DNA from 3 places in the Lysinibacillus sp. C5.1 genome. Region 1 is predicted to be linked to each of the others. Evidence: riboswitches for the same ligand, from Rfam matches in the RefSeq annotation. Region 1 holds a riboswitch; each other region holds the start of a gene.
The links. A riboswitch is a leader RNA that binds a small molecule or an ion and turns the genes downstream of it on or off. The one in region 1 is predicted to bind thiamine pyrophosphate.
Positions count from the first base shown of each region.

Region 2: it holds a riboswitch for thiamine pyrophosphate, as region 1 does, so the genes downstream of both, thiW (energy coupling factor transporter S component ThiW) here and I5435_RS11950 (ABC transporter substrate-binding protein) in region 1, are expected to answer to the same signal.
Region 3: it holds a riboswitch for thiamine pyrophosphate, as region 1 does, so the genes downstream of both, thiT (energy-coupled thiamine transporter ThiT) here and I5435_RS11950 (ABC transporter substrate-binding protein) in region 1, are expected to answer to the same signal.

Region 1 covers NZ_CP066226.1:2,474,682-2,480,500, reverse strand. The annotation lists gene parE (DNA topoisomerase IV subunit B) at 1-251, shown strand, start outside; gene parC (DNA topoisomerase IV subunit A) at 248-2,680, shown strand; TPP riboswitch at 2,879-2,990, shown strand; gene I5435_RS11950 (ABC transporter substrate-binding protein) at 3,191-4,189, shown strand; gene I5435_RS11945 (thiamine-binding protein) at 4,190-4,483, shown strand; gene I5435_RS11940 (ABC transporter permease) at 4,492-5,253, shown strand; gene I5435_RS11935 (ABC transporter ATP-binding protein) at 5,228-5,819, shown strand, end outside.
Region 2 covers NZ_CP066226.1:839,876-845,694, reverse strand. The annotation lists gene I5435_RS03845 (ABC transporter permease) at 1-711, shown strand, start outside; gene I5435_RS03840 (ABC transporter substrate-binding protein) at 708-1,781, shown strand; gene I5435_RS03835 (MFS transporter) at 2,036-3,232, shown strand; TPP riboswitch at 3,296-3,403, shown strand; gene thiW (energy coupling factor transporter S component ThiW) at 3,525-4,016, shown strand; gene I5435_RS03825 (VWA domain-containing protein) at 4,070-5,819, opposite strand, start outside.
Region 3 covers NZ_CP066226.1:4,033,227-4,039,045, forward strand. The annotation lists gene I5435_RS19890 (hypothetical protein) at 1-693, shown strand, start outside; gene map (type I methionyl aminopeptidase) at 721-1,476, opposite strand; gene thiT (energy-coupled thiamine transporter ThiT) at 1,723-2,283, opposite strand; TPP riboswitch at 2,408-2,515, opposite strand; gene I5435_RS19905 (magnetosome magnetite crystal formation protein family) at 2,642-2,974, shown strand; gene I5435_RS19910 (hypothetical protein) at 3,003-3,125, shown strand; gene I5435_RS19915 (AAA family ATPase) at 3,228-5,819, opposite strand, start outside.

The sequences.
Region 1 (5,819 bases):
AACGTTATAAAGGACTTGGTGAGATGAATGCTGACCAACTGTGGGATACAACGATGAACCCTGAGACACGGACGTTAATTCGTGTCACGATTGAAGATGGGGCACGTGCTGAGCGTCGCGTGACAACGTTAATGGGCGATAAGGTAGAGCCGCGCCGTAAATGGATCGAAGCAAATGTTAACTTCGGCATGGAGGATGATTCGAATATTTTAGACAATGAATTCATCCAACAAGAGGAGGACCAAGCATGAGTAGTACGGAAAAGTTTCAAGATTTACCATTAGAAGAAGTAATGGGAGACCGTTTTGGTCGTTATAGTAAGTATATTATTCAAGACCGAGCGTTGCCAGATGCGCGCGACGGTCTTAAACCTGTACAGCGACGTATTTTATTTGCGATGTATACAGAAGGCAATACGAACGATAAACCGTTCCGTAAGTCTGCCAAAACGGTCGGGAATGTAATCGGTAACTATCATCCACACGGTGATAGTTCGGTATATGAAGCGATGGTGCGAATGAGTCAAGATTGGAAAGCGCGCCATATGCTGATTGAAATGCACGGAAATAATGGTTCTGTTGATGGAGATCCACCTGCTGCGATGCGTTATACAGAAGCAAGATTGTCAGCAATTGCAGCTGAAATGTTACGTGATATCGGTAAAAAGACAGTGGAGTTTGTACCGAATTTTGATGATCAGGATATGGAGCCAACAGTATTGCCTGCTCGCTTCCCGAATTTGCTTGTCAACGGGTCGACAGGAATATCTGCTGGTTATGCCACAGATATTCCCCCACATGCACTTGATGAGGTGTTAGATGCCGTTTTAATGCGTTTAGATCAACCGAATTCGACTGTCGATGAGCTAATGACGGTGATTAAAGGCCCTGACTTCCCAACAGGAGGGATTATTCAAGGTGTCGATGGTATTAAAAAGGCATATGAAACTGGACGCGGTAAAATTATTGTTCGAGCTCAAGCAGCCATTGAACCATTAAAAGGTGGGAAAGAGCAAATCGTTATTACAGAGTTACCTTATGATGTGAATAAGGCAAATCTTGTAAAGAAAATTGATGAACAACGCGTCGATAAACGCCTGGAAGGCATTGCAGAAATTCGAGATGAATCAGACCGTACTGGTTTACGCGTCGTGATTGAGTTAAAAAAAGACGTGCCAGCACAGGGCATTTTAAATTACTTATTTAAAACTACTGATTTGCAAGTAGCCTATAACTTTAATATGATTGCGATCCATAATCGTCGTCCAACGATGATGACATTGCCACTGCTACTTGATGCGTACATAGCCCATCAAAAAGAAGTGGTGACAAACCGCTCCATTTATGATTTACAAAAGGCAAAAGACCGTTCTCATATTGTTGATGGCTTGATTAAAGCACTGTCGATTTTAGATGAAGTAATTGCAACAATTCGTTCATCGAATGATAAGCGCGACGCAAAAACAAATTTACAGGTGAAATTTGACTTTACTGAAGTGCAATCGGAGGCGATTGTGAGCTTACAATTATACCGTTTAACGAATACGGATATTACAGAGCTACGTCGTGAACAAGATGAGTTAAATGCACTGATTGCGAAACTAGAAGGTATTTTGCATAGCGGGGCGAAACTTGTACGTGTCATTAAACAAGAATTACTCGACATTAAAAAACGTTTTTCTGAACCACGCCGTTCGAAAATCGAACAAGAGATTGAAGAAATTAAAATTACGTTAGACGTGCTTGTTCCAAGTGAGGATGTTGTGGTCACAGTGACGAAGGATGGCTATATTAAGCGTACATCCACACGTTCGCATGCAGCATCTAATGGACAAGATTTTGCCATGAAAGACTCCGATTATTTACTGTATGAGGCAACGTTAAATACCCAGCATCATCTGTTGTTGTTCACAAATCGTGGGAATTATATTTATCAGCCTGTACATGAATTGCCGGATATTCGTTGGAAAGATCTTGGTCAGCATATCTCAAGTATTGTGCCAACAGGGGAAGATGAAACAATTATTGCAGTCTATGGTTTTGATTCCTTTGACCAGCCAAACACCTATATTTTAACCGCTACAAAGGAAGGGCAAATTAAGCGCTCGCCACTGCCAGATTATGCAGTAACTCGTTATTCGAAGCCTATTAAGACGATGAATGTCAAATCAGGCGATGAAATGATCATGGCCGATATTGTTTCAGACGAGGCAGAGCTGTTATTGATTACTGATACAGCCTACGCTATCCGCTTCCCAATTGAAGAACTTCCTGTCACAGGTGTTAAAACGGGTGGCGTGAAAGGTATCACGTTAAAAGATGGGGAAGTACTTGTTGGTGTAACAATATTAAAGCCGTCTGATACAGAGTATGTCGTGATTGTTACCCAACGAGGTGCTGTGAAGAAGATGAATGTCGCTGAAGTCGATATGGCAAGTAGAGCAAAACGTGGTTTAAAAGTGTTAACCGAATTAAAAGCCAATCCACATCGTATAGTTGCGGTAGTAAAAGCAAGTGATAAGGAGCAAGTCATTGTTGAAACAGAAAAAGGCGTAAAAGAAATCATTGATGTCAAAGGTTTAACGCGCGCAGATCGCCATTCGAATGGCTCCTTTAAAATAGATATCGCTACAGACGGTACCATTTCTCATGTAATGAAAATGAAAAAAGAAGAGGAATAATTTATTATGCCCATGTTCTTATACAGAACTGGGCTTTTTTCATCTAGCAAAATGCTTTGGAAAACGAATTACTAATTAGAAAGAAGTTTGCTCGCTTATGATAGGCATCGACAGCAAGGCTGATTTTAAAGGTTTAAAAATACGAGCTTGTCATTTGAAGATAGATAGGGGTATAATAATCAACGAAAAGTTCATAAGTTAAGAATGTAGGGGGGCTGGAAGTTGCCAGCTGAGATTGCGTCCGTTCAGATGCTGACCCTTTGAACCTGATTTGGCTCGTACCAGCGTAGGGAACATCTATTCAAAAATATTCGTACACTATTTTTTGATACCGTTTGCAAACGCCTGGGATAATTCCTAGGCGTTTTTTGTTTAAGGATGAAGAATTCCCTTAAGCAGTTAGAAAACAATGAGCATCGTCTGCAAACGGATTAAAAACAGCATACGCTTTTCTTCTGGTGAAACATTCAATCATGAACACTTTCAAATTACTTGCTAGGAGGATATAGCATGAAAAAATGGTTAATCATTATGGTTGCTGCACTAATTACATTAGTTGGATGTAGCGCAAAAGAAGACAAAAAAGAGGAAGCCAGTTCAGAAAAAAAAATATCAGTTGTACTGGACTGGACACCTAATACGAATCATACGGGACTTTATGTGGCGCAAAAGCTTGGCTATTTTAAAGAGCAAGGCTTAGACGTAGAGATTATTTTACCAGGTGATGCAGGTGCTGATCAGCTTGTGGCGTCTGGGAAATCAGAGTTTGGCGTAAGCATCCAAGAAGGCATTACGCAAGCTCGTGTACAAGGTGTACCACTTGTATCGATTGCTGCAATTATTCAACATAATACTTCAGGTTTTGCATCACTTGCTTCAAAAGGCATTACATCACCAAAAGATTACGAAGGAAAAACCTATGGTGGCTGGGGTGCTCCAGTGGAACAAGCTGTTTTACAGTCACTGATGCAAACAGAAAATGCTGATATAAACAAATTAGATATCGTCAATGCGGGAGATATCGACTTTTTCACAATGATGCAAAAGGATATTGATTTTGCGTGGATTTATTATGCTTGGACAGGTATTGAGGCAGAACTTCGTGGGGAAAAGTTAAATATGCAGTATTTAACCGACTATAGTGAGCAGCTTGATTATTACACACCTGTATTGGCAACGAATGAAAAAATGATAAAGGATAATCCTGATGTCGTAAAGGCATTTGTCGCAGCTACTGCTAAAGGCTATGAATATGCGATAGCGCATCCGAGTGAAGCGGCTGATATTTTACTTGAAGCGGTACCTGATTTGGATAAAGAGCTTGTGCATAAAAGTCAGGAATGGTTAGCGGGTAAATATCAAGATGATGCGGCGCAATGGGGAGAACAAAAGTTAGCAGTTTGGGAAAACTATGCGGACTGGATGACACAGAATAACGTTTTAGAAGGCGACTTTAATGCACAACAAGCATTTACAAACGACTTCTTACCAAAGAAAGGAGCAAAATAAATGGCGAATTCATTAATTAGTGTACAAATCATACCTAAAACAGAAAAATATGAGGATGTGATCCCATTTGTAGATGCGGCAATAGCTGTAATCGATGCTTCCGGTGTGCACTATGAGGTGCATCCACTGGAAACAACAATGGAGGGTGAATTATCCACTTTGTTACAAATTATTGAAGAGATGAATAAAAAGATGATTGACTTAGGCGCTATCAATGTTATTACACAAGTGAAAATTTTATATCAGCCAGCTGGTATTACAATGGGAACATTAACGGAGAAATATCGAGGGTGAAACAGGTAATGCTGAAAGGAAGGTCGATTATTTTTATCGCCTTCCTCTTATTCATATGGGAACTTATTATACGTGTAGCTGATATCCCGCATTGGCTATTGCCAGCGCCAAGTGCCATTATGATTGAAGGTATTGAATCGTATTCAACGTTTATTCCCCATGTTTGGGCCACGATTCAGCTAGCATTATTAGGGCTTGCTATTGGTGTGATGTGTGGCTTAAGCGTTGCGGTATTTTTACATCGCTCATCAACCATTAGAGCGTTTGTTTATCCGATTCTTATTGTGTCTCAAAATGTGCCAGTGCTCGTTTTAGCGCCATTATTAATTATTTGGTTTGGCTTTGGCCTGTTACCCAAGCTGATTATTATTTGTCTCGTTTGCTTCTTTCCAATCGTTATCGCGGCGATGGATGGGTTTCGCCAAACCTCTCCTGAGCTCAAACATTATTTTGCAATGATTGGTGCTACGAAGGGGCAAACATTTTGGAAATTAGAATGGCCTTATGCGTATCCATCTATCTTTTCCGGTATTAAGATTGCGGCGACCTATAGTGTGATGGGAGCGGTCATTGCTGAATGGCTTGGTGCAAAAAAGGGAATTGGTGTTTATATGACGCTCGCACAATCATCGTTTCGAACGGATCGCGTCTTTGTAGCGATATTTGCGATTGTCTTATTAAGTTTATTGTTATTTAGTGTGATTCGTTTTGTAGAAAAGCTTGTTGTAAAGGGGAGGGGCGCACATGCTGAACATTCAAGACATATCTAAGTCCTTTGGCTCGCTTGAAGTAGTGTATAATTTATCCTTTACCGTACAGGAAGGTGAATTTGTGGCAATCATTGGTCCTTCAGGTAGCGGAAAAAGCACACTCTTTCAATTGATAGGAGGAATAACGCCTGTCGATCGCGGAGCTATTTTGTTAAATGGAGACAATATTCAACGAAAAACAGGTAGCATTGGCTATATGCCCCAACAACCTTGCTTATTACCGTGGCGGACGATTTTAGAAAATGTCATGATTGTTGAAGAATTGCAGCGTCGTCCGAATAAAGAGCTTGCCAAAGCGTGGCTAGAAAAGGTTGGTCTTGCTTCGTTTGAAAATGCTTATCCGCATGCATTATCAGGAGGCATGCAGCAACGTGTATCATTTTTGCGTGCTATCGTCAGTGGAAAACCGATACTATGCTTAGATGAACCTTTTTCAGCGCTCGATGAGTTTACAAGATTAGAAATGCAGGCATGGTTGTTATCTATTTGGGAGGAGCATAAAAAATCTATCCTATTCGTGACACATAGTATTGAAGAAGCGCTATTTTTAGCGGATCGTATTATTG
Region 2 (5,819 bases), 1.6 Mb from region 1:
TCATTCAATAGTGGGGATTCCATGACAAACTTCCAATCCTTCACATTGGATCATTATAAAGCTGTATTCGAGGATTCTAGATTACTCGTTATTTTAATTAATACGGTGATTGTGGCTTTGCTTTCTGCACTGATTTCCACAATTATTGGCACACTAGGCGCAATCGGGATCGTTACAGTAAAAGATTCGAAAATGCGCAATACCCTGCTTTCCTTAAATAATGTATTAATCGTGAGTCCAGATGTTATTATCGGTGCAAGCTTTTTAATTTTATTTACAATGGTAGGCATTAAACTGGGCTTCGCTTCAGTATTATTAGCCCATGTCGCGTTTAGTGTTCCTATTGTTGTACTGATGGTTTTACCAAAATTATTAGAGATGAATAAGTCGTTAATTGATGCGGCTTTAGATCTTGGCGCAACGAAAAAAGATGTTATGATGCGCGTTATTTTACCGTATATCCAACCAGGGATTTTTGCTGGTTTCTTTCTCGCTTTAACGTATTCACTAGATGACTTTGCTGTAACATTTTTCGTGACAGGAAATGGCTTTAGTACTTTATCTGTTGAAATTTACTCGATGGCACGTGCTGGTATTTCTCTGACAGTGAACGCCATTTCTGGTTTAGTATTCTTCGTTACAATTATAGTAGTAGTCGGCTATTATTTCTTCACAAGTCGTACGAGTAAAAGAACGGAGGGACAACAATGAAGTCTTTAATTCAAGCTACCATCGCCATACTTGTCGTCTCCGCCCTGTTAGTGTACGCGGCTGATGCAATGAGCGCTACCGGTGGTAAAAGTGGAAAAGATACATTAACTATTTTTAACTGGGGCGAATATATAGACCCCGATTTACTAAAGCAATTTGAAAAAGAAACAGGCATCCATGTCATTTACGAAACATTTGATTCCAATGAGGCCATGATGACGAAAATTAAGCAAGGTGGGACGGCATACGATATTGCTGTGCCCTCTGAGTACATGATTGAAAAAATGAAGGAAGAACATTTATTACTTCCTTTAGATAAAACAAAAATCCCGAACTTTAAAAATATCGACCCTTATTTTTTAGATTTGCCATTTGATGATAACAATAAATACTCTGTTCCTTATTTTTGGGGCACAGTTGGCATTGTCTATAATCCGGATTTAGTAGGTAACTTAGATTTCTCTTCATGGCAAGACTTATGGGATCCTTCTTTAAAACGTAAAGTCTTTTTAGTAGACGGTGCACGTGAAGTCATCGGTATGGGTTTGAACAGTCTTGGACACTCCCTGAACTCGTTAGATGACCAAGAGTTACGTCAGGCCACAGACAAACTGATTACACTCGCACCAAACGTCAAAGCGATTATTGGTGATGAGATTACACCGCTTATGATTAATAACGAAGCAGCCATCGCACTCACTTGGTCTGGTCAAGCCGCAGATATGCTATCAGAAAATGAAGATTTAGACTTTGCTGTGCCAGAAGAAGGTTCGAACTTGTGGTTTGATAATATGGTAATCCCGAAAACTTCGAAAAATATTGATGGCGCACATGCTTTCATTAACTTTATGTTAAATGCGGAATCTGGAGCTCAAAATGCAGATTATGTAGGCTACTCTACTCCAAATACTGCAGCAATGAGCTTAATGGATGAAGAAGTTATTGCTGATGAGCGCTTCTACCCTTCAGAAGAACAACGCAAAACGTTAGAAGTCTATAAAAACCTAGGACCCGATTATTTAGGGAAATACAATGAATTATTTTTAGAATTTAAAATGAGTATTCGATAAATACGAAAGAAACGAAGCCAAAAAAGTGTTAGATTGACAGCCATCAATCTAACACTTTTTTGATGGGACTGTTGATGTCCGCTACGGCAATTGGTGGCGATTGATGATTTTTAGTGGCAATTTTCTTTATTCTGTCGCCTTGTACTTGTATCATAACCATGACAGCTACCTACGACTATAATCTGATAGCCAAGCATTATTTCTTTATGATAGACTTTAGTAATGTTTTAATAGTAAATAAAGGGGGGTATTCGATGACCCAGCAGAAGTCTAATAAGGCCGCGTTGTATATTTTAATGTTTAATATGTTTATCGCAATGGGGAGTATTGGGATTATTATTCCTGTTATGCCAGAGTATTTAAAAATATTTGGAGCTGCAGGACAAGTTCTTGGCATGCTAATTGCAACGTTCGCCTTAGCACAATTCGTTTTTTCTCCAATTGCTGGGAATCTCTCAGATCGATATGGTCGAAAAAATTTGATTATCTTTGGTCTGATTGTCACTGGCCTTGGGCAAATTTCATTTGGTTTATCTACAGATGTATGGATGCTTTTTGTTGCCCGTTTCTTAGGTGGTTTAGGTTCAGCCTTTGTTGCACCGCCTATTATGGCGTTTGTGGCAGATGTCACAACGTATGAAGAACGAGGAAAAGGAATGGGCATGTTAGGAGCTGCCATGTCTCTTGGTTTTATGATTGGACCTGGTATTGGCGGGTTTCTATCGAAAGTTAGCTTGCATTTCCCATTCTTTACGGCTGGTGGAGCAGCTATTATTGCTTCTATTCTATCGGTATTTTTACTACCTTCCACAAAGCCCACTGCAGCTCAGAAAGCTCAAAAACAAGAAAATCTTGCAAAGCAGATGGTACGTTCAGTCAAAATGCCATACTTTGTCATGCTTATTATTATGCTAGTATTCTCGTTTGGCATCGCTAATTTTCAAACGACATTATCATTATTTGTAACGGACAAGTTTAATTACACGCCTGCCGATATTGCTATCTTGCTGACTGTAGGTGGTGCATTTGGTGTTATTGTTCAAATGTTTGTCATTACACCACTCTTTAAACGTTTTGGTGAAATGAAAGTTGTGTTAGTCAATTTATTTATTGCGGCTGTAGCAATTTATGCAATATTATTTGTATCTGGTTTTGCACTAATATTAATTGTTGCAACGATTTTCTCAACAGCCACTACACTAATTCGCCCTGCCGTTAACACATTAATTTCTAAACTGGCTGAAAATGAGCAAGGCTTTGCCGCTGGTCTTAATAATGCGTATATGAGCCTCGGCAATATGATTGGGCCAGCACTAGCAGGCGTTCTTTTTGATTGGAATATAAATAGTCCTTATATTTTCGGGGCAATTATTTTAATGGCCTGCTTCTTCTTAGCACTTATTTGGACTTTAAAAAAGGCGCCACATCTTATGCAACCTGACTCGAAATAATGTGAAATAGCGTTGACTAATATAGATGTTATGTTACATTTATTAGTAGAAATTTAATATCATGTTTACCACTAGGGGAGTCTTTACAAGGCTGAGACGTATATGGTCATATACGGACCCTTTGAACCTGATCTAGTTCACACTAGCGGAGGGAAGTGGCGACTCTTGCTTATTGTGTCATTATCAAATACAAGACCGCTTCCTTTTGTTTAGAGGGAGCGGTCTTTTTGTCATCCATTAGGTCGTTTTACCAACAATTCCACATGTTCTATAAAATAAAGGAGGAACTATCATGGCTATTCAAAAACTAACTATCATGGCTTTATTGGTTGCTATTGCTGTAGCAGGCTCCATATTTGTCTCGATTCCAACTGGGATTGCTCGTGCCTATCCTGTACAACATGCTATTAACGTTATCGGTGCCATTTTACTAGGGCCTGTGCCTACCATTATCGTTGCTTTGCTAACAGCCATTATTCGCATACTAACAGGCACGGGCTCTCTTTTAGCGATTCCCGGAAGTGTCATCGGTGCAGCATGTGCTGCTTTTGCTTATAAATATAGCGGCAAGAAATGGCTAGCAGGAGTTGGTGAAGTATTCGGCACAGGTATCCTTGCTTCACTAATCGCTGTACCTTATGCGCAATTATTTATGGGAACATCCGTAGCTGCATTATTTTTTATGCCCGCCTTTTTGACATCTAGTTTGATTGGGGCATGTCTCGGCATTATCATCGCGAGCAGTCTTCGGAAAACCGCACCGTCTATTCTTATTACTAAGTAGCTATGTTCAAAAAAAGATGGCACATGCTTTTTTCGCAATGTGCCATCTTTTTATTATGAGCGTTTTTTCATGCCTTTTAATAACTGCGCAACATTGGTGTTTTCCACCTGCACGGCTGTTTCGTCTACAGGCTTTTCATTGTGCCTGCGACTTGTTATAAAGCGCCAACCAAAGCGTCGAATCGTAATATCCAAGAAGAATAGCAACATCCCTGCTAAGAGTAGCCATGTCGCAATACTTTGGCGCTCTGCTCCTTTGTTTGTGAAATCACGGAACACTTCTTGTGGTTCTTTCAATACTGAGCCGCCAGTTTGCTTTGTTAGTTGCTCTACAACGGTTTCATTCACAGGACGTAATTCATATTCAGCACTGTAAGGTACACTAAGACCTGCTTGGTAAATAGCCTGCTCTTCATCAGCGATGCGGAAGAAAATTAAACCAGGCTTCGCTTGGACAACCGCGCGTACTTGCGAGGCAGATAGCGTTTCAAGCTGTATATCAAGCTCCTCACCAGCTTCATCGACAGCAACAATATCTAAAAATGCTGCTTCATTTGTCGGATCGGTGATAATAAATGAACCATCTGTATCAAGACGTACATCATAGGCGACATCATTATAACTTGGTAGCATTTGCGATATAATGGTTTGCCAAAATGTTCCCCATTCCTGCCATCTTGCCCAGTCACCAGCCCATTTCCCCGTTGAATCGGATGTGAAAGCAAAAGTTTTACCAAGTCCATATTGCCATTGTGCTAATACCGGATCTTCTTTCTCACTTTCTGCTATAACAGCAGCTCCCTGCTTCGCTGTTGTGCCAATGTAGGCATTCATTTGTGGCACACCATTCGCAAATAATGCATTCCAGCCAGATGCATTGTAGATTGTTGGATAGAAAGGATTGTCTTCAATATACGTACGTGAAATCATCGCTGTCTCACGTGATAAAATCGAAGGAATTGTCTGTTCATCGATGACATCATAGAAGCGACCACTGCCCATTTCACTTAGCCCTTGCAGAAGATTGCCATCAGCATCTTGTCCAATCGCCACAGTTGACAGTGTCACTCCTTGTTCTTTCCCCGTTTCAATTAAATCCTCATAATTGCCAGCTTGTGATTGTCCATCTGTAAGTAAAATAATATGTTTCCTTTGCAATTTTAAATCAGCTAAACTATCATAGGCTGCTGCCAATGAACGATAAATTTCTGTACCACCACCAGGCGTAACCGATAAAATCGTATCGACGGCTTCTTCTTTATTGCCTAATGGTCCAGTTTCGATGATTTCCCAAGGGCGATCATCAAAGGCGATAAATCCTAGCGTATCTTCATCTCGTAACATTTCAACAGATCGAGCCGCCGCTTCTTTCGCAAGCTCTAATTTTGAGCCATACATACTTCCTGAACGGTCAAGTACAATGACGAGCCCTAAAGATGGCAATTGTTCTTTGCCTTTTATCTCCATCTCAACAGGTAGTAATGTTTCAATCGGTGTTTTAAAATAACCACCCAAGCCGAAGCTATTTTCACCGCCGACCATTGTAAAGCCAACACCAAAGTTTTTCACTGCCTGTTCAATAACGCTCATCTTCGCCTCTCCAACTAAGTGTCCAGGAACATTATCAAAAATAATCGCGTTATATTGCAAATAACTAGACAGTTCATTTGGTAAGCTTGCTGCATCCACAACATCATAGGAAATTGAATTTGATCCTAGAGCTGCAGCAATTGGTGATGCCGTATCGTAGCCATTGACAATCAGTAAATGTGGCTCGCTTTGTACCATCGTCACACTTGTTAAT
Region 3 (5,819 bases), 1.6 Mb from region 1:
ACAATAACGTATATTGTCTCACTCATCCTAACCTTTTCATCCTATTTTATAAAAATAAATGGTCAATCTTCGTTAGAAATCTCAAATCGTTTTCCCGTAATGTTTGCACCTATTAATATTAGTTATATGATATGGATAGTCATTTACATTTTGCTCGCTTATTGGTTAGTTATGAATTTTAAAAAGACAACTATAAAACAGACTGTTCTCTTTAGCAATGTATGTATTTTACAAGCGATTTCTATTTTATTTTGGCATTATGAATTATTCATAGTATTTTTCATCTGTACAGTAATGTTAGTACTATACTTATTTTTCCTTTACAATACGTACTCACATTCCAATAATGCATTATCTGGCCGCCTACCGATTTCACTTTACTTTGCTTGGTCTACATTTTTATTGATGACAAATACGAGTTTTACGTTAACTTCTTATGAATGGAATGGCTTTGGTCTTAGCAATCCACTTTGGGCAGTTATTTTACTGACAATTGGTGTCGTGATTGCCTTACATATACGTTATCATCATTTTGATATTGTCTATCCTAGCGTTTTCATTTGGGCATTCGTTGGCATTGCATTTCATAATCATCTTGACGAGTTGCTTGTGACGACAGCAGCCTTATTTTTATGTGGGGTACTTGTTGTTGGTATTCTATTCGTCAAAAAAAAACCTGCTTACCAAAAATAAATCGGTAAGCAGGTTTTTTATTTCGTCTTATTGCTCATCTAATGAAGTTAAAATGATTGGTTTGTCTTTTGTTACAATAATCGAATGCTCAATTTGGGCAACTAAAGATTTATCAGGCGTGATAAATGTCCAGCCATCACCAGCTTCAACGATATGCTCTGCTTTTGCTGAAATAAATGGCTCTACAGCTAACACCATGCCTTCTTTCATAATTGTTGAATCCCACGCATCGTAATAGTTTAAAATGTGGTTTGGTTCATCATGCAATGAACGACCTAATCCATGACCCGTTAAGTTCATAATAACTGTTAAGTCATTGGCATAAGCCTCACGCTCTACCGCTTTCCCAATTTGGTTTAATTTCGAACCAGCTTTTACTTTTGTCATTGCACGATCAAAAGCGCTTTTTGCTACGCGGCAAAGTTTTTCTTTATCCTCATAACCTTCCCCTACTACAAAAGAAATACCTGTATCTGCAAAGTAACCATTTAAAGAGCCAGATACATCAATATTAACAATATCTCCCTCTTTAATAATACGTTGTCCTGGAATACCATGGGCAACTTCTTCATTGACACTAATACAAGTGTAACCTGGGAAATCATACTCTCCCTTAGGACCTGAAATAGCTCCTGCTTCAGCAAACATGCGTCCTGCAATTTCATCTAATTCAAGTGTTGTCACACCAGGCTTTGTAGCTGCTTTCATCGCCTCACGAATTTCCGCACAAATGCGACCAATTTTTTTAAAGGCTTCAATTTCTTCTTGGGTTTTTACAATCATTTTTAACGTCCCTTTCATCTAATATCTACTCTTTAATATAACATAACTTTTTATGTGCATAACGCCAAAAGCTTTAATTATTCTATGCCAATAGAATTTCATAAGTGCTACTCATAGAAAAAACAGACGATTTTAAAAGTCTTTAGACATTAAAACAGCCTTTCTCTACAGTTCATTTAAACTGATTGTTCTCGATATAAAAAAAATAGTATACTAAGTGATTCTTAGCATACTATTTCCATTCATTTATAATTTTCGTTGCATTAATTGTGGCGCTGCTGTAAATAATAGAACACCGACAATCGCTGTTAAAATAGTTGCTGGTAGCATATATGTTCCATTATAAATAATTGAATAAATCCATGCATTTTGATCGCCCGCATACTCCGCAAAGAATACTGCACCTGCAATCGTGTGTGCAAGATAGCGTAAAAAACCAGCTAACACTGTTCCCATCACTATGTACAGAGCCATTTTCTTTTTGTTGAGTGCTGTTGCGGCTTTTAATACAGGTTCACGAACGATTGCCGCTAAACCTACTACAGTAAAGGCTGCCCCATAATCTAGTAATCCTTGAAGCCAATGCACAATATAAGCACCAAACATTGTTTGTAACACACCAATTAATAGACCTGTTGTGAGCCCTGACAAAAGCCCCCAACGAAATGCCATTAAAATAATTGGTATCATGACTAAGCTTACCGAGCCACCTTGTGCCCATACTTTAAAAGAAACTTGATCGAGCACAAGCCCTACCGCTGCAAAAATTGCAATCTCCACCAGCATGAGTAATCTTTTTTTGTCCATACTATTATTCTCTCCTTTGTTCCGATGTAGGATACAAGAGCAGGAATAGAAAACAATTATTTGGATGTGCACCTCAATCCGGCATAAAAAACGATGCCAGGACAGAGCCTCACATCGTAAAAGTGTCGGTTTCTATCCACATCCCTACGCAAGTGTTAACTTACAGGTTCAAAGAGTAAAGGCATTACGTGCCCAGTCTCAGCTGACATCATCAGCTCCCCTTGTGGTCGTTACATCTCATTTTTATTGAACACCCTCATTGTACGCAAACACCTTTGGTATTACAACCTTTTCCTCAATTATTTTTTTGAAACTTTTACGCTTTCTATGCGTAAATATTAAAAAGGGAGGAACAATTATGGAGAATCAAAAAGTTTTATCTGCGTTTAGTTATCTCAGTGTTTTTATTGCACCATTTGTCGTTCCATTAGTCGTTTACTTTGTTTCAAAAGATAGTGAAGTCAAAAGACATTCCATTCGAGCACTTATTTCTCACTTGATTCCATTAGTCTTGGGTATCATTTTCTTTGCTATCTCTATATTTTCATCAATGTCATTGAACACGTTTGATCCTTCTTCAAATGGGAATACATTCATTATCATTTGGTTTGCTTCATTTGCAATTTATTTACTCGTATCATTAGGTATTGTTATTTGGAATATTGTGCAAGCTGTACGAGTTATACGTTAAAATTTAGTACTAAGGAGATGTCGTATTCATGAAAGTATCAAAAGTAGTGAAAACCGCTATAAAATTTGCACCTATTGTCATTCCTATTGTCAAAAAAGTAGTTGCTGCAAAAAAAGGGACAACACCTTACGTATCAACACGCAGAAAATAGGTGCACTGACTTCTTTTAATTGTTTGAGTGACTGGCACACAAAACCCACTTACACCACACAGTGCAAGTGGGTTTTATTTAGAATTGTTTGGGTGACTGGCACTACTTTACTTCAAAGTGTGTTGTACTATGCCCACTTAACGTTTTTTCAACATGTAAAACGGCTGGCATTGCGGCTTTTAACTCGGCTACATGTGAAATAACACCAATCATTCTTCCTGAATCTTGTAAATCAATTAACGTATCAATTGCTTTATTTAACGCTTCCTCATCTAAAGAACCAAAGCCCTCGTCGATAAACATCGTTTCAATCTGAATATTTCCTTGGAAGCTTTGAATAACATCTGCCATACCTAATGCAAGACTTAATGATGCATTAAACTTCTCCCCACCAGATAATGTTTTTACATCTCTTAATTGGTCCGTATAAGCATCATACACATCTAACCCTAACCCACTTTGCTTGGCATGCTTCTCCAAGCGATCAGAGCGCCGCAATTCAAACTGTCCATTTGATAAATGGAATAAACGAAGATTGGCTGCTGCTGTAATCTTATCTAAATAATTGATTTGAATATAACGCTCAAATGACAGTTTTTTAGGATTTTGACCATTCAACACGGTGTAAAGTTCTTTTACACGGCCTGCTTCTTTTTCGAGTATCCGTATTTCCCTCGCCGTTTCATCAACTTTAACAATAAAGTCAGCACATGCTGTTGCATAATTTTTCGTCTGTTGCAATATTTTAAATGCTTCTTCAGATGTAGCTCGCAGCATCTCAAGCTTGTCTTCTAATATCGTTAAATTTTGCTTCTCTTTTCCTTCAAGATGTTGTGCTCCATCTAAGATTTGTTGCTGTAAAGAGTGCTGTTGTAAAGCGTAATCCCGGCACGCTTTACGTAATTCCTCGATTTGTACAACACTTCGCTTTGCCGCCGCATATGCTTCATATGTTGTAAAACCTACATTGTTCATGCTTGTGACAAATTGTTCTCGTTTTTCATTCAGTTTGTTTTGCAATTCCTCATAGGCTTTTTTTGCCAGTTCTTCTGCTATAGCTGCTTTATGTGACGCTTCTTTTGTTGCTTGTAGATTATGCTGGCTCGCGTTCCATGCTGCTTGTAATGCATTCTTTTGCGATTTTATATCTTCCATTGTTTGCTTTAATTGTTGCAATGACTTTACATGTTCAGGAATGTACTTTTGTTGTTCTTCTACAATTGCTTGCTGTTTAATTAATTCTTTCGACTGCTCGGCAAAATAGTGCTCTAACTGGACTTGTTTGTGTTGTAATTGTTCATTTCTTGCCAGTTGCTCTTTTAGCTTAGTCCGTGCGATAGATAGTTGATCGTTAACGATTTTTAAAACAGTAACTTGTTGCTCAATGAATTGTAATGAAGTTGTAAGATCTACTCGATCAGCTAGTGATATATGGCTAGCTTCTACCTGTTCAGCCACCTCTTGAAGCAATTGCTTTGTTGTTTTGACTGTTGCTTCTTTTTCGTAATAATTTCTCTCATTTGCATGAGCTGTCGCGCGGATTGTTTCCAGCTCCACTTCATCCACGACTGCTAGTGGCTCACTATGTGTTAATTGGTGTGTTGTACTGCCACAAACTGGACAAGCATCGCCATCTTTTAACTTGGCTGCTAAAATACTTGCCTGACTGGTAATCCATTGTTGTTCCTTAGTCTGTTGCGCTTTATTACTTTCTTGATAGAGCTGTTGCGCCCTTTGAAACGCTTGCTCAGCTAGCTCACTCGCTTGCTCATATTTTTCCAATTGAGCTAATAATGTGACTTGTTCTTTAAGCTTAGGAAGTTGTTCTAAATAACCCGCATAGGGCTCCATTTGTTTTTCATATTGCTCAATGGTTGTTGTTAACTCTTGAAGTTGGGTTTGCTCTTTTTCTAAAATGTTTAGATTATCTGCTACTGCACGTTTAGCATTATCAACAAGTTGTTGCGTTATTTCTAGTTGTTGCTGATTATGCTCAAATGCCTCAAACTTTGGTAACAGCGCTAATAGCTGCATTTCTTGTTGCAATATTTGCTGACGCGCTGGTTCTTTCGCTTCTTCCTCTGAAAATAATTGCTGGGCTATTGCTAGTTGTGCTAAAGCGTTTTGATGATTTATTGTCGCTTGCTGATAAAGTTGTTCCTTATGATTTTGCTCTGTCCGTAATTCTACACACTGTTGTTCAAAAGTAAGAAGACGCTCCGCTTGTTCAGCTAATTGTATTTCCTGTTCCTTCGCTGTATATAAATGTTGTTGTTGTAACAGCATTTGCAAACGGGCTTGTCGTTGCTCCTGTTGTTCGAACTGCTCGTTCAGCGCTTTCGCCATACTGTAATATTCTTGTTCCTTTTGATGATGCGCATAGGCTTCTTCATAGCGGAGCTGTTCCGTTTGGATACTAGCATTATAAAAGAATTGCTCTTCTTCAAGGGCATTTTTTAGTTGATGCATATTATCCGTATTATTGCTTATACAAGTAAATAGTGTTGATGACCGTTGTGGTAATGCACCTGCAATTTGTCCAAGTAAATGTTCTTTCAATTGCTGGGCACGCTCGACATCCTTTTCGGCTTCTTTTCTTTTGATATCTAGTTTTTTGGTCATTGCATTAAAACGATCTGTTTTAAAAATTTTACGTAAAATAACTTCTTTATTGGAGGAATCAGAAGTTAATAA